3 regions of the Pseudomonas sp. S04 genome follow, and region 3 is predicted to be linked to each of the others. Evidence: predicted binding sites of a transcription regulator. Region 3 holds the regulator's gene; each other region holds the start of a gene.
What was found. Region 3 encodes sigma-54, which starts transcription at its own class of promoters, with help from an activator protein. Its sites were predicted from a motif close to ANTGGCATNNANNTTGCTNT; they were not measured.
Positions count from the first base shown of each region.

Region 1: a site for sigma-54 is predicted at 1,591-1,610, ahead of PspS04_RS18710 (CmpA/NrtA family ABC transporter substrate-binding protein). Genes of this name have one in related genera too.
Region 2: a site for sigma-54 is predicted at 1,239-1,258, ahead of flgB (flagellar basal body rod protein FlgB). Genes of this name have one in related genera too.

Region 1 is NZ_CP019427.1:4,255,655-4,257,877, reverse strand. It holds gene PspS04_RS18715 (ANTAR domain-containing response regulator) at 1-244, opposite strand, end outside; gene PspS04_RS18710 (CmpA/NrtA family ABC transporter substrate-binding protein) at 260-1,471, opposite strand; gene PspS04_RS18705 (quinone-dependent dihydroorotate dehydrogenase) at 1,703-2,223, shown strand, end outside.
Region 2 is NZ_CP019427.1:1,477,790-1,480,012, forward strand. It holds gene PspS04_RS06465 (chemotaxis protein CheV) at 1-172, shown strand, start outside; gene cheR (protein-glutamate O-methyltransferase CheR) at 219-1,046, shown strand; gene flgB (flagellar basal body rod protein FlgB) at 1,300-1,707, shown strand; gene flgC (flagellar basal body rod protein FlgC) at 1,711-2,154, shown strand; gene flgD (flagellar hook assembly protein FlgD) at 2,170-2,223, shown strand, end outside.
Region 3 is NZ_CP019427.1:970,597-972,819, forward strand. It holds gene ptsN (PTS IIA-like nitrogen regulatory protein PtsN) at 1-37, opposite strand, end outside; gene hpf (ribosome hibernation-promoting factor, HPF/YfiA family) at 50-358, opposite strand; gene PspS04_RS04120 (RNA polymerase factor sigma-54) at 467-1,960, opposite strand; gene lptB (LPS export ABC transporter ATP-binding protein) at 2,143-2,223, opposite strand, start outside.

The DNA of each region.
Region 1 (2,223 bases), 2.8 Mb from region 3:
CGTCGGTGAACATCACGATGGGCCGTGGTTGGTCGCGGCTGACCAGCACCACTTGTTCCAGCACATCGCGGCTGGGTGACTCGGTATCGATCAGGATCACGTCCGGGCGCACCGTTTCGACGCGCGCGGGCAGGTCGATGGTCAGGCCGGATTCGTCGATCACCTCAAACCCGGCTTCAGTCAGGGCGGACTTCAGGCGTCCGACTTTTTTTGCGGTGTCGTTGATCAGCAGGATTCGCAACATGCTCATGCTCTCCTGTCAGGGCTGGGCGCGCAGAGTGGGGGTGTCGGTCATGGCGTGCAGGCTGAAACCGCGGGCATAGGCCGCCGGGTCCGCACCGTCCCAGATCTTGCCGTCGATCAGTTGGCTGCTGCGCATCTCATGGCTGTCCGCGGTTATGCCCAGGGCCCCGGCCGCGTCGCGGTACAGGCCCAGTTGCTGGACCTGGCGTGCCACGCCCAGGTAATCCGGATCGTCGCGCAGCAAGCCCCAGCGGCGGAACTGGGTCATGAACCACATGCCGTCGCTCAAGTAGGGCATGTTCACCTCGCCATGGCCGTGAAAACGCAGCGGGTGCGGGTCCTGCCAGCGATTGCCGAGCCCGTCGGCGTAATCGCCCAGCAAGCGCGGTGCAATGTTGTCCACCGGGGTGTCGAGGTAGTCGGCGGCGCTGAGCAACTGTGCGGTGCTGCGGCGGTTTTCCGGGCTTTGTTCGATGAACCGGCTGGCTTCCAGGATCGCCATCACCAGCGCCCGGGCGGTATTGGGGTATTGCTCGACGAAGGCGCGCGTGCAGCCGAGGACTTTTTCCGGGTGGTCAGGCCAGATGGCCTGGCTCGTCGCCAGGGTAAAGCCGAGGTTCTGTTGCACCGCACTGGCGCTCCAGGGTTCGCCCACGCAAAACCCGTCGATCCGCCCGGCCTGCAGATGCGCGACCATCTGCGGCGGTGGCACCACCACGCTGGTGACATCCTGCAGCGGATGAATACCCTGGCTGGCCAGCCAGTAATACAACCACATGGCGTGTGTGCCGGTGGGGAAGGTCTGGGCGAAGGTGAGTTTTGGGCGAGTTTGGTGCACGTGCCGATCCAGCGCCTCAGGACTGGTCACGCCCAGGCTTTGCAGGCCGTGGGAAAGGTTGATGCTCTGCCCGTTCTGATTCAGGCCCATGAGCACGGCCATGTCGGTGGCGGCCACGCCGCCGATGCCCAGGTGTACCGCGTACACCAGGCCATAGAGGCTATGAGCGGCGTCCAGCTCTCCGCTGACCAGCTTGTCCCGCAGGTTGGCCCAGGACGATTGGCGCTTGAGGTTCAAGGTCAGGCCATAAGGCTGAGCGAAGCCCTGGGTGGCGGCTACGACCACCGAGGCGCAATCGCTCAGGGCCATGAAGCCCAGGTTGATCGAGGTCTTTTCCGGCGCGTCGCTGCCGTTGACCCAGGCCAGCGGGCCGACTGATGGTTCGTTCATCGAGAGTGCACCTTGCAAAAAAAAGCGTCGCCCCGGGCCCCTGTGCAAGCCAAGTCGGATGACGACGCCATGGTCTTTCGACTCATCCCGGCGCTGGCATGAGTACGGATAGGGTTCACGGTGCAAGGCATATGCCATTGCCGAGGGATTTGTACATGTACCTCGCCTGCGACCCCGATGCCCGGCTATAATCGCCGCCTTATTTCGCCGCCGACCGAGTCAAGCCCGCCCATGTATACCCTGGCCCGCCAACTGCTGTTCAAACTCTCCCCGGAAACCTCCCACGATCTGTCCCTGGACTTGATCGGCGCGGGCGGACGCCTGGGCCTGAACGGCTTGCTGTGCAAGGCGCCGGCCCATGTGCCGGTGAATGTCATGGGCCTGGACTTCCCCAACCCGGTCGGCCTGGCTGCAGGCCTGGACAAGAACGGCGCGGCCATCGACGGCTTTGCCCAGCTCGGTTTTGGTTTTGTCGAAATCGGCACCATCACCCCGCGCCCGCAACCGGGAAATCCCAAACCACGGATTTTCCGCTTGCCGCAAGCCGAGGCGATCATCAATCGCATGGGGTTCAACAACCTCGGCGTCGATCATTTGCTGGCCCGGGTCGCGGCGGCCAAGTACAAGGGCGTGCTGGGGATCAACATCGGCAAGAATTTCGATACCCCGGTCGAGCGTGCGGTCGACGATTACCTGATCTGCCTGGACAAGGTCTACGCCCACGCCAGCTATGTCACGGTCAACGTCAGCTC
Region 2 (2,223 bases), 510 kb from region 3:
CAACGACCCGCGCATGCAAAAGCTGCACATCATCCTGCATACTTCGTTGTCAGGCGTATTCAATCAGGCGATGGTCAAGAAAGTCGGTGCCGATGACTTCCTGGCCAAGTTCCGCCCTGATGACCTGGCATCCCGGGTAGTCGACCGGATCAAAGCAGCAGATATCAGCTAGGTGGCCTTTGCCCCTGGCGATCAACACGATTTTAGAGGCGGCATCATTGTCTACGGGTAATTTGGATTTCGAACAGTTCCGGGTCTTCCTGGAAAAAGCCTGTGGCATTTTGCTCGGTGAAAACAAACAGTATCTGGTCTCGAGCCGTCTCAACAAACTGATGGAACAGCAAGGTATCAAGTCGTTGGGTGAGCTGGTCCAGCGCATTCAAGTCCAGCCGCGCGGTGGGTTGCGCGAGATGGTAGTGGACGCGATGACCACCAACGAAACCCTCTGGTTTCGTGACACCTATCCGTTTGAAGTGTTGAAGAACAAGGTCTTGCCCGAAGCGATCAAGGCCAGTCCCGGCCAGCGCCTGCGGATCTGGTCGGCGGCCTGTTCGTCGGGGCAGGAACCCTATTCGCTGTCGATGTCGATCGACGAGTTCGAGCGGACCAACATGGGCCAGTTGCGGATGGGGGTGCAGATTGTCGCTACCGATCTTTCCGGGACCATGCTGAACAACTGCAAGTCCGGCGAGTACGACAGCCTGGCGATTGGCCGCGGTCTTTCGCCAGAGCGCCTGCAGCGTTTCTTCGACCCGAAAGGGCCGGGGCGTTGGGCGGTCAAGGCGCCGATCAAGAGCCGGGTGGAGTTCCGCTCGTTCAACCTGCTGGACAGCTATGCCAGCCTGGGCAAGTTCGACATCGTGTTCTGCCGCAACGTGCTGATCTACTTCTCTGCCGAAGTGAAGAAGGACATCCTGTTGCGCATTCACAGTACGCTCAAGCCGGGCGGGTACCTGTTCCTCGGCGCGTCCGAAGCCCTCAACGGCTTGCCGGATCACTATCAGATGGTCCAGTGCAGTCCGGGGATCATCTACCAGGCCAAGTGATGGTCAGGTGGCAAAAAAAGCGGGAGTCCTCAGGGGCTCCCGTTTTTTATCGTGCTGCACAATCCTTGTAGCGCGCCTGTCGAGCAGCCCAAGGCGGCAGAAAAGCGGCAGGTGCCGGAAGACGCTTGCCGCTTTTCTGGCATTGCCACCTTGCCGCTTTCGGCCAAGGCCCCTGTTTGCGGGGCCTGGCGAGCTGGCACGGGGCTTGCTTTGTGCCTGTTACGAAAAATCAGGTCACCCAAAGGTTTGCGCCATGAGCATCAGCTTCGATAAAGCGCTCGGTATCCACCAACAAGCCCTCAGCTTCCGCGCCCAGCGTGCCGAAGTGCTGGCCAACAACATCACTAATGCCGACACGCCGAACTACAAGGCGCGGGACCTGGATTTCTCGGCGGTCCTGGCCGCCCAGGCCGACAAGAGCAAGAACGGCAGCTTCGCGTTGAACAAGACCAACAGCCGTCATATCGAAGCCCGGGGCCTGAGCAGCGGTGACGAGTCGCTGCTGTACCGCACGCCGATGCAACCGTCGATCGACCAGAACACCGTGGACGCCCAACTGGAACAGGCCAACTACGCCGAGAACTCGGTGAACTTCCAGGCCAGCTTCACCTTGCTCAATAGCAAATTCAAAGGGCTGGTAGCGGCCCTGCGCGGAGAGTAATTCATGTCCCTGTCGAGTGTTTTTAATATTGCCGGTAGTGGCATGAGTGCCCAGACCACGCGCCTCAACACCGTGGCCAGTAACATCGCCAACGCCGAGACCGTCTCGTCGAGCATCGACCAGACCTACCGTGCCCGGCACCCGGTATTTGCCACCATGTTCCAGGGTGGCCAGTCGGGCGGCGGTGACTCGCTGTTCCAGAACCAGGACGCGGCCGGCCAGGGCGTGCAAGTGCTGGGCGTGGTCGAGGACCAGAGCAATCTGGAAGCGCGCTACCTGCCGAACCATCCGGCGGCTGACGCCAAGGGCTACGTCTACTACCCCAACGTCAACGTGGTTGAAGAGATGGCCGACATGATTTCCGCCAGCCGTTCGTTCCAGACCAACGCGGAAATGATGAACACCGCCAAGACCATGATGCAGAAGGTCCTGACCCTCGGTCAGTGATAAGGGGCAGCGTCGATGAGTGTTACCGATTCCACCAGTGGCCTGAGTCTCAACGACATTCTTGCGAAC
Region 3 (2,223 bases):
AACGGCCGGGGGTCAGGATGCTTTCAAGTCGGATCATGGGATGGGGGTGTTAACGACCGGTTGCGCCCTGAAGGAGGCTCTGGGTCTTTTCCTTATGCTTTTTAAGTTGACGGTCCAGCTTGTCGGTCAGCAGGTCAATGGCGGCATACATGTCCGTATGCTCGGCATTGGCGACTACTTCTCCGCCGGGGATATGCAGCGTGGCTTCGATTTTCTGCAACAGCTTCTCGACGTTCATCGTGACTTGCACGTTGGTGATCTTGTCGAAATGCCTCTCCAGCCGGTCGAGTTTTTCGCCGATGTAGGTGCGCAGAGGTTCGGTAACTTCCAGTTGGTGTCCACTGATGTTGACTTGCATACAGCTTCTCCTTCGTTGCCAGTGCATAAGGCGGCAGGCCGAGTTGCCTGCCACTAGGGTGTCTGCGAAAGATTTCGAAAACACCCTGGAACGCTGTGGCGTGGCCCGTTACATCAATCGCTTGCGTTCACTCGAAGGCGCGATCCCGAGGGATTCGCGGTACTTGGCGACGGTACGACGGGCTACCTGAATACCTTGTGCCTCCAGTAAACCAGCGATCTTGCTGTCACTCAACGGCTTTTTCTGATTTTCCGCGGCAACCAGTTTTTTGATGATCGCGCGGATCGCCGTGGACGAGCATTCGCCGCCTTCGGAGGTGCTGACGTGGCTTGAGAAAAAGTATTTCAGCTCATAGATACCGCGCGGGGTATGCATGAATTTTTGCGTGGTGACCCGGGAAATCGTCGACTCGTGCATGCCTACCGCTTCGGCAATGTCATGCAGGACCAACGGCTTCATCGCCTCGTCGCCATATTCGAGAAAGCCGCGCTGGTGCTCGACGATCTGGGTGGCCACTTTCATCAGGGTTTCGTTGCGGCTTTGCAGGCTCTTGATGAACCAGCGCGCCTCCTGCAACTGATTGCGCATGAAGGTGTTGTCGGCGCTGGTGTCAGCGCGACGGACGAATCCGGCGTACTGGGGATTGACCCGCAAGCGCGGTACCGACTCCTGGTTCAGTTCCACCAGCCAGCGCTCGTTGTCCTTGCGCACGATCACATCCGGCACCACGTACTCGGCTTCGCTGGACTCGATCTGCGAGCCAGGTCGCGGGTTGAGGCTCTGGACCAGTTCGATGACCTGGCGCAGTTCGTCTTCCTTGAGCTTCATGCGCCGCATCAGTTGGCTGTAGTCGCGGCTGCCGAGCAGGTCGATGTAATCGCTGACCAGGCGCTTGGCTTCTGCCAGCCAAGGGGTCTTGGCGGCCAGCTGGCGCAATTGCAGCAACAGGCACTCGCCCAGGTTGCGGGCGCCGATGCCGGCGGGTTCGAATTGCTGGATGCGGTGCAGGACGGCTTCGATTTCGTCCAGCTCGATGTCCAGTTCCGGGTCGAATGCCTCGAGAATCTCCTCAAGGGTTTCGTCCAGGTAACCCTGGTTGTTGATGCAGTCGATCAGGGTCACGCCGATCAGGCGATCGGTGTCGGACATCGGGGACAGGTTCAATTGCCAGAGCAAGTGGCTCTGCAGGCTTTCCCCGGCGGAGGTGCGGGTGGTGAAGTCCCACTCGTCGTCATCGTTGCTGGGCAAGCTGCTGGCACTGGTCTGGTAGACGTCTTCCCAGGCGGTGTCGACCGGTAGTTCATTGGGAATGCGCTCGTTCCATTCTCCTTCCTCGAGGTTATCCACCGTGGGGGCGGTTTCCTGGTAGGAGGGTTCCTGGACGTCGGTGTTGGGTTTGTGCTCGATGTTGTCCGCCATCGGGTCGGCGTTATCGAAGTCGTCGCCTTCTTCCTGGCGTTCGAGCATTGGATTTGACTCCAAGGCTTCCTGGATTTCCTGTTGCAGGTCCAGGGTCGACAATTGGAGCAGGCGGATGGCCTGTTGCAGCTGCGGTGTCATCGTCAGCTGCTGGCCCATTCTCAAGACTAGCGATGGTTTCATGGCTGGGGCTTAACACCTTATTCGCCGGCGCACGTGCGCCATCCACTACAGGGCGCCGGAGCGCCAAACTTAAGCAAATTATATGCCTGAAACTGAAGTGTTTGCCTAGAGCGTCATGACAATAAAAATATTAAGGCTTTCATTGACAATCCGCTCTGCCGGCAGACCAGACGCCTCGCAGCTTAAAGGCGGAACTCATGGCCCAGGTACACTTCCTTGACCAGTTCGTTGGCCAGGATGGTTTCAGCGTCACCTTCTGCGAT